Regions from separate parts of the Hahella chejuensis KCTC 2396 genome, predicted to be linked through region 3. Evidence: predicted binding sites of a transcription regulator. Region 3 holds the regulator's gene; each other region holds the start of a gene.
What was found. The regulator sigma-54, encoded in region 3, starts transcription at its own class of promoters, with help from an activator protein. The targets are predictions, from matches to a motif close to TGGCACNNNNNTTGCTNT.

Region 1: HCH_RS32760 (PEP-CTERM sorting domain-containing protein) is a predicted target of sigma-54. The motif match lies at 1,599-1,616, and genes of this name have one in related genera.
Region 2: HCH_RS31085 (PEP-CTERM sorting domain-containing protein) is a predicted target of sigma-54. The motif match lies at 1,619-1,636, and genes of this name have one in related genera.
Region 4: HCH_RS12400 (PEP-CTERM sorting domain-containing protein) is a predicted target of sigma-54. The motif match lies at 2,394-2,411, and genes of this name have one in related genera.

The regions. Positions count from the first base shown of each region.
Region 1 covers NC_007645.1:6,029,300-6,034,282, forward strand. Annotated here, with positions in the region: gene HCH_RS26530 (2-isopropylmalate synthase) at 1-1,138, opposite strand, end outside; gene HCH_RS32760 (PEP-CTERM sorting domain-containing protein) at 1,693-2,727, shown strand; partial or broken gene HCH_RS26540 (IS630 family transposase) at 2,973-4,009, opposite strand; partial or broken gene HCH_RS35275 (transposase) at 4,449-4,541, opposite strand; rRNA gene rrf (5S ribosomal RNA) at 4,791-4,903, opposite strand.
Region 2 covers NC_007645.1:6,998,136-7,003,118, forward strand. Annotated here, with positions in the region: gene HCH_RS31085 (PEP-CTERM sorting domain-containing protein) at 1-1,573, opposite strand, end outside; gene HCH_RS31090 (PEP-CTERM sorting domain-containing protein) at 1,976-3,463, opposite strand; gene HCH_RS31095 (PEP-CTERM sorting domain-containing protein) at 3,862-4,983, opposite strand, start outside.
Region 3 covers NC_007645.1:5,458,432-5,463,414, forward strand. Annotated here, with positions in the region: gene lptA (lipopolysaccharide transport periplasmic protein LptA) at 1-153, shown strand, start outside; gene lptB (LPS export ABC transporter ATP-binding protein) at 150-875, shown strand; gene HCH_RS23895 (RNA polymerase factor sigma-54) at 998-2,494, shown strand; gene hpf (ribosome hibernation-promoting factor, HPF/YfiA family) at 2,610-2,918, shown strand; gene ptsN (PTS IIA-like nitrogen regulatory protein PtsN) at 2,925-3,389, shown strand; gene rapZ (RNase adapter RapZ) at 3,416-4,276, shown strand; gene HCH_RS23915 (HPr family phosphocarrier protein) at 4,371-4,640, shown strand; gene mgtE (magnesium transporter) at 4,879-4,983, shown strand, end outside.
Region 4 covers NC_007645.1:2,815,767-2,820,749, forward strand. Annotated here, with positions in the region: gene HCH_RS12390 (polysaccharide deacetylase family protein) at 1-676, opposite strand, end outside; gene xrtA (exosortase A) at 717-2,225, opposite strand; gene HCH_RS12400 (PEP-CTERM sorting domain-containing protein) at 2,464-3,198, shown strand; gene HCH_RS12405 (SLC13 family permease) at 3,534-4,983, shown strand, end outside.

The DNA of each region.
Region 1 (4,983 bases), 570 kb from region 3:
AGGCCTGCAAATCTTCATCGAAAATTTCGTGCTTCTTATCCGCCAAATCTTTGAAACGAGCAAAAGCTTCATTAAGCGCAGTCTCTGAATCAAACTCATAGCCGAGCTCATGCAACCTGGTGCGAAAGGCGTTACGGCCGGAGTGTTTACCCAACACCAGACTATTGGTGCGCCAACCTACATCCTGCGCCTGCATGATTTCATAGGTCTCCCTATGTTTAAGCACGCCATCCTGATGGATACCAGACTCATGTGCGAAAGCGTTGGCGCCGACTATCGCCTTATTGGGTTGCACAGGGAACCCTGTAATTGTCGATACCAGACGAGAAGTTGGCACTATGAACTGTGTGTCCAAGCGGGTTTCCACGGCAAACAGATCTTTTCGGGTTCTCACCGCCATAACAATCTCTTCTAGCGCCGCATTCCCCGCCCTCTCACCCAGCCCGTTAATAGTGCATTCCACCTGACGAGCGCCGCTCATCACCGCCGCAAGAGAGTTCGCTACGGCTAACCCCAGATCATTGTGACAGTGTACGGAGAATATTGCTTTATCTGCGTTGGGAACCCTTTCCAATAGAGTATGAATAGTTTCGCCAAACTGCTGCGGTATCGCATAGCCTACTGTATCAGGGATATTGATTGTTCTCGCGCCGGCAGCTATAGCCGCCTCTATAATTCTACAGAGAAAATCTATTTCTGAGCGCCCCGCATCCTCGCAAGAGAACTCGACATCATCTGTATACATCCTGGCGCGTTTAACTGCTCTGACCGCCTGCTCCACAACTTGATCAGGCTGCATCTGCAACTTGTACTTCATGTGGATTGGGGAAGTGGCTATGAACGTATGAATACGAGCGAATTTGGCTGGCTTCAACGCCTCAGCAGCGCGCTCTATATCCTTATCTAATGCTCTCGCCAAACTACATACCGTGGTTTCGCTGACAGCCTCAGCAATCGCTTTAACGGCCTCAAAGTCTCCAGGGCTGGCAATAGCGAAACCTGCTTCAATGACGTCCACCTTCATTTTTTCCAGCGCCTTGGCGATACGCAACTTCTCATTCTTCGTCATGGAGGCCCCAGGGCTCTGCTCTCCATCTCGCAAGGTCGTATCAAATATCACCAAATGCCCACTGCTCATCGCGACTCTCCCACTTCTTTTTTAAAGGCTTCCGCCACTGTCGAAAAAGTATTATACGCCCAGACATAAACACGACTAACTAGTATGTCATAAGAATCCCAATATGAGCCGCCCCCGATCTATGCCTGTAGGCGCTGCAGGAAAGAAACCCCTACCGTTCAAAGACTTTACACTTTATCAGCGCTTCCTATTGCCCCACCCTTATAATAAATAGGAATAAAAATTACCTAAAAATGCAGAGTATCTTGAAAAATCTGCTTTATAAAATCAAATCCGAATATTATGACCTAGTCCAACCCTCTTTTCCTGCCATATAGAAATAAGCCTTTAAGAATAACCCGTCATAGATTCACCGAGAATACTTCTATTTTTCATGTCCAATGGATTTACATCTGTTTGAAAACCAAACATCAAGAAGGTGAACAGTAAGTCATTATTATAATTAACATTTAAATAAATATGGCTAGTTTTATGCTTATTGGGACATTGAGTCAATTCTAAACACTTCATTTATTAACAAGCTCACTAACTACAATCGACATCAGGAGATAACAATGAAACGATTGGCGTGTTCTTTTGCGCTAACAGCGCTATTGCCACTTTCGGCAATGGCGGACTCTATTTCCCCTTCTTCCTACTCTGCAACATTGGGCGTAGGCGAAAGCGTAACTATTACCAAGACCGTGACCATTGATGCAGAAGCCACCACTTCCAAAGTAGACGTATTCTTCCTGATGGACGAAACCGGAAGCATGGGAAGTGATATCGCTGCGGTAAAAGCAGCGGCAAGCTCAATATTGAGTAGCGCAGCAGGCTTTGGAGACATTAATTTTGGAGTTGGCGGCTACCGTGATATAAGCGACGCCTTTACCTACCGCACACTCACTGATATGACTGCTGACGCTTCTGCGACACAAGCAGCCATTAATAATTGGGAGGCATTTGGGGGGTATGACCGCCCCGAGGCAAATATCTACGCACTTGAGCAAGTAGCAAACACTGTTTCATGGCGCCCAGATGCTGAACGCATCCTTCTGTGGTTCGGTGACGCGACAGGCCACGACCCATCTCTAGGCTCAACCGAAGCTAGCGCCACTGCCGCCCTCCAAGCGGCGAGCATTCAAGTGGAAGCAATTGACGTAGCTTCAAGCTGCCGAGTAGGTTACTGCCTTGATGGCGCCGGCCAGGCGAGCCGTATCACCGCAGCAACTGGCGGCACCTATCACTCAGGCATTGACACATCCTCACTCGTAGACACAATTAATGCGGCAATTTCCGACGCCATTTCCACGTACACCGAAGTAGCGCTTGATATTTCCGAGGCTCCTCCTGGCATGGTGTCTGTATCTCCGGGCGTATATACAGGCTCATTCTCTCGTGACGCCGCAGCTACTTACGAGTTTGAGGTCACCTTTACTGGCACCACTCCAGGAACTCACGACTTTGATATCTATGCCACCGTTGACGGCGGCCGAGTCGCCACAGAAAAAGACCACATTGTTGTGGCCTCAGTAGTTCCAGAGCCTACTAGCTTGGCGCTAATGGGACTTGGCTTAGCAGGTCTGTTGGCTCGCCGTAGAAAAAGCTAAGTTACACTGTAAAGAAGGGCGTTATATATCGCCCTTTTACTTCAATGTATTCAGCTAGTTTTACACGGACAACCTGTTCCGCCCAACACAGGCTTCTTGCAGATTTAGCCCCTCTCCTCCAACCTAATGTGAACCTCTTGATCAAACCATTGCTGGTTACTAGCCCACCTCTAATTAACGCCATTCATAGTCAGAGTTTCCAGTCGGATATGCTCAACCATTAACCTGGGATCGATATAGGCATTCTATGCCGCATATTTGATGCTTGGGTGATTAAAGTATTTTTTCACCCTCGCAGGTTTCTTTTGCAACATACATATATGTGATCGGATTTTCTTTTTTGAGATCCCCTTTCTTTCGCGCCAGCTTACCGCTGTGAACTCCCGCTTTTAAGTCACGAATTCAAGTGTTCGTCCGGGTTCAATTCCGGGGAATAGGCGGGTAAATAGAATACTTCAATATGGTCCCGGTTCTCCTCAAGCCAGGCTTTCACCACCTTGGAGTGATGGACTCTCAGATTGTCCAGTATCAGGAAGACCTTGCGTCTGGCGTCTTTGATCAGCCGCTTCATGAACCCTGTCAACCGGTCCGCGTCCATCGTTCCATCATAGATTTGAAACCTCACTTTGCCCTGGTTGCTGATCGCCGAGATCATATTGACCGACTCCCGCCTGGCGTTCAGGCGAATCACCGGCGTTTTCCCTTGGGGCGCATAGCCCCGCCCATGCTGGGCGTCGCTTCGCAGCCCTGTCTCGTCTCCCCAATAGATCTCAGCCCCTTCCGCCTTGGCTCGTCCCTTGATGACCGGGTAGTCCTCCTTCAGCCACTTCTCGACTAGAGACGGGTTTTGCTCATACGCTTTTTTCGCCGGTTTCTGTGGCGTGAAACCCCAGGCGGCCAGATAATTGCCGACCGTTCGGATCGCCAGCTGTTCTTCCGTCTCCTGCGCAATGAGCTGCTGCACCGCCTTACGGGTCCAAAGCGCATACTCCAGCTTGAGCTGATCCGGGCTGTTATCGGTAATCAAAAGCCTGATCCGGTTCTCCTGGGTTAGCGTCAGTCGCTGTCCTGAACCGGGCTCTCGTCCGCGGGGCTTTGACTTAATCCCGCTAAACCCGTGCGCTTCATAAGCTCTGATCCATTTCCCCACCGTCAGGTTATGGACGCCGACCTTATCGGCTATTTCATGATAGCTGTATCCCTGCTTGCGCAGTCGCACGGCTTGTTTTCTTTTTTCTTCCTGCGCGGCGGCAGGTAATGAGCGAGCATCATCTATAATCATGCGGGCATTGTATCATGCTTATATCGGCACAGTGTTATTAATATGGCAATGATATTGGCATGTTACGGCGTTTGTCCAGATTTAGCTCACAGAACACCCGAGATACGCTCTTATGACTCCAGCCGGCCCCAATGTCGAAGAATAGTGAACAGCTTGCTGAATCCATGAGCAGGACAGCGCCCATACGCTTCCTGCTGTTTGGCGTTCTCCTGCTCATTGCACCGTAGATCTGGCTACGGAATCGCCGGGGTCAAAAACGCAACAGGGCATTCCTAAACTGGCACGGTCGTTGTTGAGCACAATCCACCATCTCACGTCTGAGTGCCAGCTATACAGCCTTTCCAGAGCATCTTTTATTCAATGCTCCAGACTAAGTCCCGCGTACATGGGTTTGAGACAACAATTCCCTTCACCAAGCACTTTATTGGTTGAATCCAAGTTTGAGCCGCTTGATACCACAAACCTCCATATATCCATCCTTTGACTTCCAGTTGTAATAGGTAGCGCCAGAAACTCCATTCTCACGACAGACTCGGCTACCGGCTTCCTCTGGTATATGGGGAGTTAGATAAGGACGAGGAAGGAAGGGTAGCGCACGTCCTCGCCCATCGCTTGACAGACCTGACGCCGCATCTCGAAGAGCTGGAATCGCGCTCGAGGGACTTTCACTGAGCGTTGAAGGAAGGTTGTCTTAGGGGGATGGGGATAGATGATCCAGCACAGCTGGTGTTCTTTTGACATAAAAAAAACCCGTCACGGGGACGGGTTCTTCGTATTAAGAGCCTGACGACGACCTACTCTTGCATGGGAATCCACACTACCATCGGCGCTGGACTGTTTCACTTCTGAGTTCGGAATGGGATCAGGTGGTTCCAGTCCGCTATGATCATCAGGCAAAACCGTTAAGCTTTGTCTTAGTTCTAGCTTGTCTAGTTGGCGCTTGGTCAGAAGACCTTTAACTTGGATAAGCAGTT
Region 2 (4,983 bases), 1.5 Mb from region 3:
TGGTCATTAGAACCAGGGTGTAGGGTTCGGGCGCTCTAATGACTTTTATACTAAAAGTTTCCATCCCTTCAACCACCCGGCTTTTCGAGATCCACTCCAGATAGGGACCGATATCCGGCAGCTCAAAATGGCTGAACATACCGCTGATGTTACTCGCGCTAAATAGTGAAAACTCGTCATTCACTTCAGGTTTGAAAGTTTCCCAGAGGTCGATTTTAAGAATACCATCCAGTCTCGCTTCATCTTCAACATTGACCATAAAGTCGCCAATTGAGCCCCAATCCCCCAACGTCAACTGCAAGGTGGCGCTCTCCTCCTGCCAATACTCCCCTTTGATGGTCAGAGTCCCGCCGTTTTCTCCTGTAGCGACAACGCCGCCGTCATTGTTCCATACAATAGTAGAGTATTCTCCAGGAACGTCTCCCGCTCTGATCACTCCAGAGCCTTGGACCTTGCCGCCTTCCGTTTGCATAATATTCACGTCGACATCGCTGTCTTCCATCACCAGTACGCCACCAGATCTGACAATTAACTCTCTGCTTGAGAGACTTGCTCCGTTTTTAACCGTTGTCGTTCCATCAATGAAGAAATAACTTCCTTCATCAAACTTAGAACCTGCTTCGATGGTTAAACTCTTACCAATTTTGATATAGCTACCCGTCATGGTTGCGCCATTTTGAATTATCAGGTCTTCACCAAAATAAGCTGTATCCCACATGTCCATTGAAGAGTTCTTTCCATCTATCACTACCTTTCCATAGTAGCTACCGAATTCCGCAGAGACCCTGGCGCCGTTAGTTATACTAATAGTCCCTTCTTCCGTCAGATTCATATAATGTGCGCTCAGGCTTGAGTTATCCCCATCCATAAGCACTTTTCCATTAAGTTCCGCTTCCTCTGCAGTCAACCAAGAACCACTATTAATTTCGAGCACCCCGTTTCTTAACTGCACATCTTCGTTTAGGGACATGGTGGACTGATCGTTGAACGCTAACCTGCCGTCCACATGAGTAGAGTATCCGGTAATATGCGTCTTATTTTTCAGCTCTAGCGACCCTTCGCCTCCTCCGCTATCCGTGTCTGAAAAGCCAACATAATATTTCATCCCTAAAAAGGCGCTTCTTCCTGTTTCCATGCCATCAAGAACAAGGCTGCCTTTAGTACCGCTCTCACTTCCTATCAGTATTTTTATTTCTTCGTCCGTGTCGTCTCTATACCGATTGAGTTCACCATTCCTCAGTGTTAAATGTCCGCCTGAATGGCTGTTTACAGAAATACCATCTTGCATTTCCAGGTTATGACCATCGAGGTCAATAACAACCTCGTCGCTCTTCACTGAAACGCCCTGAACATTTACGTCCTCAGACAGTGACGCGGTATAAGCGCTGTCTGCACCCGTATTGAACGAAGCTGAGTCCGATGCGCCGGGAGCCGTCCCTCCCACCCAATTTGCGTCATTATTAAAATCACCGCCGCTTGTATTGTTCCAGTCAATGACTGTTGCCTGTGCAACAGACGCGCAGCTTACAAACACGAATGAAGTTAAAATTCCCAGACCTTGAGTCGTCTTCACTGTTACACCCCTTGTGTATTAGTTCATTTATATGGCGCAGACTCGTTAGCAAGGTGCGGACCAGAATATTTTTATATTTAAAATCAACAATATATAACTTATAAAATATTCAACAAGACAAATATGTAAAATATTTTGACTATATAAATCAACATCTTACAAGCATACTTAACTATTAAGAATACTTGTACTATCAATATATATGTGACAGCAAATCTCATTTTTATAAAGAAGACTTACCATATACAAGAAAAGACAACTAGGTGAGAATTTGTTTTATAAATAAACAAATAAAGTTCAGATACGTATAGATTAAGGCAGATTAAAAGAAGGGAACGTAAAAGCCCGCACTTTGCAATTTAACAAAGTACGGGCGGAATATCTCAATAAACAGGACTGGGCTTACGCCGCTTTACGGAAACGTCTCGCGCCAGCGAATCCCGCCAAACCGATAGTCATCAGCACGATGGTATAAGGCTCTGGCACGCCTTTGACGACCTTCAGGCTAAACGTTTCCAAGCCCGCCACCATGTCGCTTCCCCAGTCCCAGCCCAAGCCAGGAGACAGTTTCGGCAACACAAAGTCGCTGAACATACCATTGATGTTGTCTGCTTTGATCAGGGTGAACACGTCATTCAGCTGGGGTTTAAACGTATCCCAAAGATCAATCTTCAGAATGCCGTCCAGATCAGCGTCACCGTTGATATTCAGCTTGTAGTCGCCAATCGCATCCCAGTCGCCCAAGGTAAGCTCCAGCGTGCTGCCATGCTCCTGCGTATAGTTTCCATCAATATTCAAAGAAGAACCGTTTGCTCCCGTCGCGATAGTCCCTTCATATGTATTTTGGACATCACCGGTTATGTCGCCATTCCCTTGTATTTTACCGCCTTCCGTCATCACTCTTTGCGCGGCGACCTTACCTTCATCCAACAGCAATACGCCTCCTGGTATTGCTGAGATAGCATCTGCGGATTTAAGAAGGCCTCCATTGGTGACAGTCGCGTTTCCGCTTATGGACATCAAATATGTGGTGTTTTCATACTCAGAACCCACTCCATCAATAATCAACTTACCGACGACACTGGTGTTACTGCCATCTCCTGTAGCTCCATCTTGATAGGTCAAAGCGCCACTTATATGACCGATTTCAGAAAAGAATAAACTAGAACCTTCGCCACTCACCAGAGCGTCACCACTGATATCGCCAAAGGAAACACCAACGCTCCCCCCCTCAGAAATGTCAAGTGAAGCGCTATTCTCTAGTGTGAAGTCATTCATCGCAGAAAAACTCGATCCTCCAGTGACCGACATTTCACTGCCCGCTCCAATAAAGGCATCCTGGCCCGAAACTCTCGAATCATTCCTGATCTGCAAAGCGCCCTTCCCAACGGTACCCATAAAGTGGCCGATCTGATATTGCACTCTATGGGTACCGTTGCGGCCGAAGTTAACATTGTCGAATACAAGCGTTCCGTAAGTATCAGCCTGGCTACCAACTGAGATAGAGACACGCTCACCTTCATAACCTTGCTCTTTATTAAAAGCGCCATCCCGCATTACGAGCTTCCCGGCTTTAGCTCCGCCTACCGTTATACCTCTAGCTGTATCCAGGTTATGTCCACTCAAATTGATCACGACGTCGTCATTTATTACTGACACATCATTGACACTGGCGTCCTGCGATAAGGATGCGCTATACGAACCGGCAACATCCGTATTGAATGATGCTGTATCTGCAGCGCCTGGCGCCGAGCCTCCCGCCCAGTTTGCTCCATTGTTAAAGTCACCGCCGCTTACATTGCTCCAGTCAATCACCGCCGCCTGGGAGACGGAAGCACAGCTTACAAATACTAATGAAGTTAAAATTCCTAGACCTTGAGTAGTCTTCATTGTTACACCCCTTGTGTAATAGTTCGTTTTTAGGCGGAGCCGTTTCAGCAAAGTACGAGCCAGAATTATTTTTTATATTAAATTCATGCACTTAAAATGGTTTCCGTAAAATTCGTCACGTTTCATGTAAAATATTTTGACTATATAAATCAATAACTTACAAGAATTCTTCCTTGTTCAGAAAACTTGTATTTTGCATCCATGTACAGCGCTCACACTGAGACCATGAAACGTTGAGGTTATGAATTGTAGGGTCAGAAACGACGATTAATATCGACAGGAGTTAACGGGCGAGGTGTGCAGTAAATGGTCACAGACTGTCAGGAGTAGGAAGGTAAGTCCCGTACTTTGCGATATCACAAAGTACGGGCGGAATATCTCAATAAACAGGACTGGGATTACGCCGCTTTACGAAAACGTCTCGCGCCAGCGAATCCAGCCAGGCCAATAGTCATCAGCACGATGGTGTAAGGCTCTGGCACGCCTTTGACGACCTTCAGGCTAAACGTTTCCAAGCCCGCCACCATGTCGCTTCCCCAATCCCAACCTAAGCCAGGAGACAGTTTCGGCAACACAAAGTCGCTGAACATACCATTGATGTTGTCTGCTTTGATCAGCGTGAACACGTCATTCAGCTGGGGTTTAAACGTATCCCAAAGATCAATCTTCAGAATGCCGTCCAGATCAGCGTCACCGTTGATATTTAGCTTGTAGTCGCCAATCGCATCCCAGTCGCCCAAGGTCAGCTCCAAAGTGCCGCTATGCCCCTGCGTATAGTTTCCATCAATATTCAAAGAAGAACCGTTTGCTCCCGTCGCGACGGTTCCTTTATCCGTGTTCTTAACATTACCGGTAATATCTCCAGCGCCCTGAATACGGCCAGCGAATTCAGTCATTAAAGACGAGGCTTCAATTTGAGCGTTGTCTAAATTCATAACGCCAGTAACCGTAATCAGATCACTGGCCACAAGGCTCCCGCCATTACTGACGACAACATTACCGCCCAAATCCATAGAACCTATAGCCCTAATTTCAGTTCCAGCGCCATCTACAGTAAAACGCCCTCCCGTAGAGATACGGCCGCCCGAACCCGTGGCGCCATTTTGAAAGGTGGTCTCTCCACTAAAATCTCCGAACTCGCCTACACTGAGATCTGAGCCTCTTCCATCCACCAGCGTTTTTCCGGATATATAGGCGCCGGAAGATCCTAGCCCAGCGCCGCCTGTAATCTCCAGAACGCCATCAAGGTCCAACTCGCCAGCCAGGCCCATACTAGAGCCTTCCGAAAGGATCAATTTGCCCCCGATATAAGCAGACTGCCCGGTGACGCCTGACTTATTCTTCAGCTCTAAAACCCCTTCTCTGGTCCCACCCGATGCAGGGGGATAACCCACGTAAAGCTGCATCCTTGAGCCCATTCCTCTCCCGCCGAAATCAACGCCATCCAAAACAAGTCGGCTTTCGGAGGCTGAGGCGCTATCCACCAAGATTTCCACCAGGTCTCCGTATTCATCACCGTT
Region 3 (4,983 bases):
GCGCGCATTCTCCAGGACAATAGTTCAGTAGAAGGCGAAGAAATTATTTATTTCACAGACAAACGCTTAGTCACAGCGAAGGGAGCCTCATCGGGCAATCAAACCGAGCAGGTTGAAATCATCTATCATCCGCCCAAATCTAATAAACAATGAGCACTCTCGCCGCCAGAAACCTGGCCAAGGCTTACAAAAAACGGCCTGTAGTAAAAGATGTCTCCGTTGAAATTCGCAGCGGCGAAATCGTTGGCCTCCTCGGACCTAACGGCGCAGGCAAAACCACCTGCTTCTACATGGTGGTGGGACTGATCCCCAGCGACAAAGGCAGCGTATTTATTGACGATGCCGAAATCACCAGCCTGCCCATGCACGGGAGAGCGCGCAAGGGCATTGGCTATCTACCTCAGGAAGCGTCCGTATTTAGAAAGCTGTCTGTGGAAGACAACATTTACGCCATTCTTGAGACCAGGGCGGATCTGAACCGCAAGGAACGCAAGCAAAAAATGGAGGAGTTGCTCCATGAATTTCACATAACCCACATTCGTAAAAGCCTTGGCATGAGCCTCTCCGGGGGTGAACGCCGCCGCGTGGAAATCGCTCGCGCGCTCGCCACGGAGCCAAAGTTTGTACTACTGGACGAGCCTTTTGCCGGGGTGGACCCTATTTCCGTCAACGACATCAAGCAGATTATCGAACATCTTAAAAAGCGCGGCATCGGCGTCTTAATTACAGACCATAATGTGCGCGAGACCTTGGATATTTGTGAACGCGCCTATATTGTCAGTGAAGGATTTATTATCGCAAGCGGCGCCCCTAGTGATATCCTTGCCAACCCAAAGGTTAGAGAGGTCTATCTGGGTGACCAGTTCAAACTTTAGTTTAACCGGCGGCTTCCATTCAAGATGGACCCCAAGGCTCAAGAGCTTAGGATTAAAGCGCTCAATAACTATGACAAACTCACAAGATCTGTGCCTGAATCGGTGGTAAGCATCAGATGGTTATGAAAACTTCATTGCAGTTAAAGCTGGGTCAACAGCTCACTATGACCCCGCAACTGCAACAAGCAATAAAACTTTTGCAGCTTTCAACACTGGATTTACAGCAAGAGATTCAACAAGCGCTTGAGTCCAATCCCATGCTGGAAGTGTCTGAAGAGGAAGAGTCCCCCAACCACGTTCAGAACGATACGATCAGCGACATGCTCGCCAATAACTCCAGCAAAGAGCGAGCTCAAGAGTCCGGCATGGACGAAGGCGGGTTCGCCGAGGAGGATAACTGGTCCGACTCCATACCGAACGACTTGCCCGTCGACACCGCCTGGGACGATGTCTTTCAAAGCGGGTCAAGCAGCTACAGCGGCGGCGAGGATGACGAATACGATTTCGAGTCCCGCAACAGCAAAGGCGAAACCCTGCAAGATCACCTTCTCTGGCAACTCAATCTTACCCCCATGTCCGACATTGACCGCATGATCGCCGTTGCGATAATCGATGCGGTCAATCCCGACGGCTATCTTTCCCTCACTCCCGATGAAATTCACAGTGGGCTGCAGACTGAGGGCGAAGAAGAAATTGAGTTGGACGAAGTACGCGCAGTGTTAAAGCGCGTTCAGCAGTTTGATCCTGCCGGGGTCGCTACTTGTAACCTGCAGGACTGCCTGCTGAGCCAGCTGAATCAGCTACCCAAAGATACGCCCTGGTTAGGACAGGCCAAACTCGTGGTCAGCCATTACATCAACTTGCTTGGCAATCGCGACTATGCCCAGTTGATGCGCCGCAGTCGCCTGAAGGAAGACGACCTGCGGGAAGTGCTCAAGCTGATTCAAAGCCTGAACCCAAGACCGGGAGAAGGCATTCAGGAAAGTAATACCGAATATGTGGTTCCTGATGTTATCGTCAAAAAAAACAATGGCCGCTGGCTGGTGGAGCTGAACCCGGAAATCGCCCCTAAGATCCGCATCAATCCAGGCTATGCGGGCTTGGTGAGACGTGCGGACAATAGCTCCGACAACACTTACTTACGCGATCAGTTACAGGAAGCGCGCTGGTTTATCAAAAGCTTGCAAAGCCGTAATGAAACTCTGTTGAAAGTTGCGTCACAAATCGTCGAACATCAGCAAGGATTCCTTGAGTACGGCGAAGAGGCGATGAAGCCGCTGGTGCTGCACGATATTGCGGAAGCAGTGGAAATGCATGAATCAACCATTTCCCGGGTGACCACCCAGAAATATATGCACACTCCTCGCGGCGTATTTGAGCTGAAGTACTTTTTCTCCAGCCATGTCAGCACAGACACGGGTGGCGAGTGTTCTTCGACCGCTATTAGAGCTATTATCAAGAAGTTAGTCGCGGCGGAATCACCGAAGAAACCTTTGAGCGACAGCAAGATTGCTGCGCTGCTCGGCGACCAGGGCATCAATGTCGCCCGTCGCACGATCGCAAAGTATCGGGAGGCGCTTTCCATTCCGCCTTCCAATGAACGTAAGCGATTAATTTAAAAGGAGGAATACAGGCATAAGACTTAAATCAAATAGTCACAAAATGGATGTGCTAGTATTTTTCATGGAAGTGCAAAATTCATAATGCACCGTATATTGGCATTAGGAGCAAAGTATGCAAATGAACATCACCGGACATCAAGTCGAGTTAACTGAAGCACTGAAAGACTACGTTAACAACAAGTTCGACAAACTTGAACGACACTTCGACAGTATCAGTAATGTCCAAGTTACGCTCTCCATTCAAAAACAGCGTCAGATTGCGGAAGCAACCATGCACATTAGCGGCGCTGACCTGCATGCCAATGCTGAACACGAAGATATGTACGCGTCCATTGACGCGCTGGTGGACAAATTAGACCGCCAGATCCTCAAACACAAAGAGAAGCACGTTGATCGGATGCACGGCGCATCCGCCAGATAACAGAACATGGCCCAAACCACACTAACTATTGAGTCTATTATCTCGCCCGCCCTCACACGCTGTGGGGTGTCGGGCTCGAGTAAGAAACGCGTTCTCGAATATATCGCCAATCTGATTGCGCAACATTTTCCGTTTTTGGACGAGAACGCCATTTTTACCAACCTGGTATGCCGTGAGAGACTCGGCAGCACCGGTATCGGCCAGGGTATTGCGATCCCCCATTGCCGTCTGGAAAACTGCGATCGCATTATAGGGGCTCTGATTACGCTCAAGGACAAAATCCCTTTTGACGCCATAGACAACGAACCCGTCGACCTTCTGTTCGTTCTGATTGTGCCTCAGGAGGCTACCAGCGAACATTTAGACCTGCTGAGCCAATTGGCCCAGAAGTTCAATGACCGTCGCTTCTGCGAACATCTACGCGACTGTGACAACGACGAAACCCTGTTCAGGAGGGTGCTGGAGAAATAGTCCAGCTTCGATGGAAAGAGGAAGACATGAAGCTGATTATCGTAAGCGGTCGTTCAGGCTCTGGAAAAAGTACGGCGCTCCATGTCCTGGAGGATATGGGCTATTACTGCATCGATAACCTGCCTATCGGTCTCCTCTCGCCTCTCACCCAAGAGGTGCTGGACCAGGGAAAAACCCAAAACCAGCAACTCGCCGTCAGCATAGACGCGCGTAATCTTTATAGGGATTTATCTGATTTCCCGTCTATTTACGCCGCTCTGCAAGCGCATAATATTGATGTGGAAATCATCTATCTTGACGCTAACGACGCCACCTTGATCAAACGTTTTCATGCAACGCGTCGCAAGCACCCGCTGAGCAGCAAAAGCACATCGCTGAAAGAAGCCATCGCCAAAGAGAAGCAGCTATTGGAGCCGATCGCCACATTGGCGAACCTCTATATAGACACCAGCGATCTTTCCATCTACCAGTTACGAGATCAGGTTAAGATCAGGGTTATCGGACATAAAACCCAAGAGCTGGCCCTACTCTTTCAGTCGTTCGGCTTCAAGCATGGGGTACCGTCAGATTCCGACATGGTGTTTGACGTGCGCTGCCTCCCCAATCCTTACTGGGATACCGCGCTGCGCGGCTACAAAGGCACCGATCAGGAAATCATTGAATTCCTGAAGCAGCATCCGGAACCGGAACAGATGCTGCAACATATCATCAGTTTTCTTGAGACCTGGATTCCGCACTTCCAGAACAGCAACCGCACCTATATGACCATCAGCATCGGCTGTACTGGCGGGCAACACCGCTCTGTCTATATCTGCGAGCGCCTGGGAGAGCATTTCAAGAAAAAGTATGATAATGTCCAAGTGCGCCACAAAGAGCTGGCGCAATAAGGTTCTAATAATAAAAAGCCACTGCGGCTTAACAATTAAACCGGCCTGAATCCAACATTCAGGAAACTTCAATCTTTTATACTCATCGCGCCCCATGATCCAGGAACAAGTCACTATTATTAATAAGCTTGGCCTGCACGCCCGAGCGGCGGCCAAATTCGTGTCCACCAGCGGCCGATTCGCAAGCAAGATCAGAGTAGCCAAAGAAGGCCAGGAAGTTGACGGAAAAAGCATAATGGCGGTCATGATGCTCGCCGCCAGCAAGGGAACGCTTCTCACATTGAAAATAGAAGGCCCAGACGAAGAGGAAGCTTTTCACGCCATCAAGGCTCTGATCGAGGATTATTTCGGAGAGGGCGAATAGTCCCTACTGCTTTTGGGGCACATCGCCCCACCTCTTCCAAACACTTGAAACAATACAAACCGCTTGAATAAAGTAAGACAATTCCCTGATTTTCCTTAGACTATTTTTCGTCTTAACTTACACTTTATAGTGGGCTCGCTTATACTGGCGCCACAACGGCGCAGAGCCTGTCTCTGTATTTTATCCGGCAATTTCCTCGCTGCCCGTTGCGGGCCGCCCTAAACGCGGATGTAAGTCTATGTCTCAAGCGACCGAAAAAAGCACTGCCAAGGTCCGTATGCGCTCCATTGCGGAAGCGCTGGAAAGCGGGTCTTTGCAGCAGGTCGCGCGCATCCTGAACGGC
Region 4 (4,983 bases), 2.6 Mb from region 3:
TTGCATCAACTAATTGAGTTGGGCTGGATATGGCGGGGGAGCTTCCAAAAGTCGCGGAAAGCGTTGCATCTACATTTTGATGTATGGTGGCGTCATCTAGACTTTTGCATAAATTAACTACAGGGTCCAACTCTTCGGTGTCTGGCAGGCCTGCTGGCCATTCAAGCTTGGCCCCTAGCTCCTTTAACCAGTTAAACTGCGGCAGGGTAAAGGCTTCTGGCTTGCTAATGGCGGTTTCTTTTAGAAGGTATAAAAGTTTTTCTGGCCAGAATAAGAGGTCAGTGCCGATATAGTCCGCCACAAGAAATACAGTGCTGTGTATTTTCTGGCCGACTAAGAACTCAGTAATAAATTCATGATTGTCTTTCCAGCCATCATCAAATGTAACCGCAAAATAAAGGCCTGGCTTTAGATTGGACTTCATTTGTCTCCATTCAGTTAAAGATATGGGCTCGCCTCCAATCTCTTTCAGCCAGCGTATATGACTTTTTAGATGCTCAGGCGCAATCATCATACCAGGTTGCTCAAAATCTCGACGAGGGTCGCCTGACGGAAGTGTTCTATGGTAGGTCAGGACATATAGAGTTGGAGCGTTAAAAGACTTTGCTTTTAGCCTAAACTGTGCGTACTTGACGGATTGTACTGCGTATTTGATGATGTTTTTTAATGCTTTCATTGCTTTGGGAGATATATGATTCTATCAGCGCTTGGTCGGTCTACTTAAAAAAACTGTGAACGTTCGCTGACAATGATAGAAGACTCTTTTTGTACTCTTGGCAGTTGCCAATAGATTTGCAGTATTTTGCTGTGGCTAACAATCCGCCAGAATCACTACCTGTTAGTCTAGCGAGTGCACCAAATAACTTGGCCTTTAGGTTGGTGTTGGCTGTAAATTCGCCAATTTGGTACCAGTGATAAATAACTACATAGGAATCCTGAATAGACTTGCTTTTTAATATCGTTTCTTTGGCGTCGAATGTTCCTGTACCAGCGGGTATGGCTATTTTTTCTGAGCTAACGAGGATCCACTCCTTTTCGTCGAATAAATGATTGTCGTAATAAACCAACTCTTTCCCTTGATGTTGTTCGTAGTACCAGCTAACGCTTAGCTGTAGACTTTCCCCTTCTGAGTTAATATAAACGCCAGAAGCATCTAAGTCCGCATTGTGGAAGTTTGGTTTCCATGCGTTTTCCTTTAGAAGAGGCCCCTTCCAGTCTCCTTCGCCAGCAGGCAATTCTCTATTAACTAAAACGCCGTTGCTTGAGGAGGCGGAAAGTAGGCTGGTCCAAATAGGAGATATGAGCATTATAGCCAGCGTCACGCAAAGGCCTGTATAGGCGCGTTTGAACGAGTTTTGTGTTGAAGGCGGCGGCGGTATCGTGGCGGGTTCACTATTTGCCACAGGGGCGCCTTTTTCGATGCAGTGCGCAGCAACAAATACTGGCAATAGACATACAACCGCAAAAATAATCCAGCCATAAACCTCGTGATCGTTAACAAGGGAGCTTTGCATATCTGTTTGGTATCCGGCATAAATAATGCCAAAAACACGTATCCAGTTTGCAAGCATCGAAAAAAAGATGCTAAAGAAGAATAGCAATAAACTTCGTTTAATGTCTTTGAGATAAAGAATTCCATAGACATTAGAAATGAACATGGCGACAAGCAAGTAGCGGGAGCCGCTGCAGCCTCCAGCGACAAAAAAGGTCCCTTGAGGGATCGTTATATATAGATCTCTTATTATAGCAGGTATATCGAAAGCGCTAAGGAACAGCTGATTGGTGAATACAGTTATGTATTGCAGCAGTGGAGCAATGTCGTCCCATACAGGGAGAGCGAAAAATAACAGTGATAGCGTTGGTGCGACTTTTATAAAAAACTGCTTTCCATACAAGAATATACCTGTGAACAGCAGGAAGCACGGAAGGCTGAGGGTGGCGACAGTTTTAACATCGGCGGCTTTCGCTAATAAGTGGGCTGCTGCGGTTAGCATTAGGGCCGGTAAAAACATCCACCAACCATCTAGTTGAAGAGATAGGATTTCATTGCGCTTTGTGTAAAGAAGCCAAAGTGTAACAAAAAACACTAGAAAGCCATGTGTATAGTCGTAAGAGTCGTTCCACAACTGGAAAAGCGACAGCCATTCCTGCCAATAGCCTAAGGATATGGTCGCTAAAACAAGGAGAATTGTGACTAGATTGACTCTCTTTAACTCTGACCGCATTGCTCGCACAACTAAAATTCAGTGATTGCGCACTATAAAGAAGAATAAAAACTGAGATCAACAGGTTTTGTGTTCATGTGGCCATCTTGTCAGATTTTTTTACATTCCAATAGGGTTTCTGAGATCGGTGTTGTTTTACGTGTTTGAAAAATAAAGATATTTTATTTTTGGCATATATTGTGCTTTTTTTGCTCCGGGTTTATCATCACTTTCTTTCAAAAGAAAAAAGGAATCGGTTATGAGTTCTTTTACTAAGTCAACTTTGGCGGCGCTGGCTATCGGTGTTGCTGCGGCTTCTGCAAATGCTGCTACTATCAATGACGGCTACAACGGTGCTGGTCTTTCCTATAACGGCGACGTCTATGGAAATGCAGACATTTACCAAGTGGACCGTATGGAAGTTTCCTACGACGCAAACAACCTTTACGTCAACGTATACACCAACTTCTTTGAAGGCGCGGATAGCTTGGGTCATAAGTTTGGCGATCTTTTCATCAGCACTAACGGCTGGAATCCAAACGGCACTGCAGCAAACCGCTACGGCACCGACGATGTTAGCAATGGCGAGCATTGGGAATACGCATTAGATTCAACAACTGGCGATTTGTACAGCTTGTCAGAAGTGGACTACGCGTCTCAGTTGGTTCTTTCTGGTCCTGGATCTGTGCGTGTAAATCAAGAAGTTGGCGTTAGAACAGATGCTGCTAGCCTGGTAGCTGGCGAAACTTCCAGTACTGATCTGAGTGGCGCAAGCAACACCATTGGTAACTTGGGTGTGCTGTCCTTCACCATTACTCTGGCTGACTTAGGTATCACTGACCTGAGCAAATCTACCGCTCTAGGTTTGCGTTGGACTATGACCTGCGCTAACGACGTTATCGAAGGCGGTTACAACGTTCCTGAACCAGGCACTCTGGCTATGCTGGGTCTAGGCTTGGTTGGTTTGGGTCTTTCTCGTCGTAAGAAAGCCTAATTCAAACAGTCTGAAAGCTGAAGCAATTGGGGTGTAAAGTTTTCTTTACGCCCCTTTTGTTTGTTTGGTCCCCCTTATGCTCCTGTGAGCGCTATAATTAAACTCGCTGTTATCATTTCGGCTTGACTCTAATGTCTCATATATAAGTGGGATGGTTCTCTTTATGTCTTCATTAGTTAGGAGAGTCTCTCCTTAAAACGTGTCAAAGATCTCTCTTGGTTTTCCTGCCTATCAAAAATTAAGCGCTAAGCCTAAGCTAACTGCCGGTAATTGCAGGGGCTTAAAAGGTGTGGTGGAATGTGTTCTTTGATGGCTTATCTTAAATAGGAGATAGCGTGTTCGGCGAATTGGATCTTTGGCTATCCGCGCTGGTGGTTTTGTCTATCCTTGTCGCGCTAGCGGCTACATCCCTGCGTCCTGCGATGGTTTTCATTTTTGGTCTGGTTGTCCTGTATGCCTTGGGGCTAGTGGATCGTGAAAAAATGCTGGCGAATTTTACCAATACATCACTAGCTTCTTTGGTTTTATTACTTCTTTGCTCAGTTGCATTGGAAAAAACGCTGTTACTGCCACGAGTGGCAGGTTGGATAGTTGGAGAAACAGAGCGTAGCAGCTTGTTGAAGACTATCGGAGTTGCAGGGATTGTAAGTAGTTTTGCAAATAATACAGCAGTTGTTAGTTCGCTGATCGCTCCGCTGAAGAATAATAACTTTATTTCCCCTTCACGCTTATTGATTCCTCTTTCCTATGCTTCGATTCTAGGGGGCGTTCTCACTCTCGTCGGCACTTCCACCAACCTTATCGTCGACGGATTTGTTCGAGAGGCAGGCTATCCTCCATTAGCATTACTTGATTTTGCGTGGGTTGGGTTGCCTGTATTTTTATGCGGCTGTGTATGTATTGTGTTTTTAAGCGTCCGCTCTTTGCCTAAGAATGGGAAAGCAAAGTCTGCGCTGCAGTCGGAGTACTTCCTTGAGTATACGGTGTTGCCGCAATCTTCTTTGATTGGTAAGACTGTGTCTGAGAATGGCTTCAGAAACCTGGAGCAGCTTTTTCTTGTTGAGATTATTCGGCGTGGTCACCTCATTACTCCGGTTACGCCTTCTGAATTGATTGAGCCGAACGATGTGCTCATTTTTGCCGGCGATATTTCCCAAGTCCAACTGCTAAGTCATTTTCCGGGCCTGGAGCCGTTTGACGATAAGCAAGATCTCGTCGAAAGAAATTTGGTTGAAGTTGTAGTGACTCAATCATCGCAGCTGAAGGGGAAAACTCTGAAAGAGGTGAACTTCCGGGCGATGTTTGATGCTGGTGTTGTAGCAATTCGTCGGGGGGATGAGCGCTTAAAGGGCGGCTTGGGGAAAATCCGGATATTCCCGGGTGATGCGCTGGTTCTGGCTGTTGGCGACGACTTTATGAATATGCCGAATCTGGCTTCAAATTTACTTGTCGTCAGGGGGTTGCGTACAAATCAGAAGTTTTCTGGATTGAATAGCGCGCTTATTGTCATTGGCTTTCTCGGGATGTTGCTGGGAAGTGCGATGGGGATATATTCGCTTTTTGACGGCACATTGTTTTTGCTGCTTTTCTACATACTGATGCGCTTCATTAGTTTGAACGAGTTATTCAGGAAGTTGCCTGTAGAGCTTATTTTGATAATTGGCGCTGCGTTGGGTATTGCTCAGGCAATGACTCAGAGTGGGCTTGCTGCGGTTGTCGCCACTGGGATTATGTCGGTTTTTGGTGGGTTGGGCCCATGGGGGGCTCTGGCTGGAATATACTTGG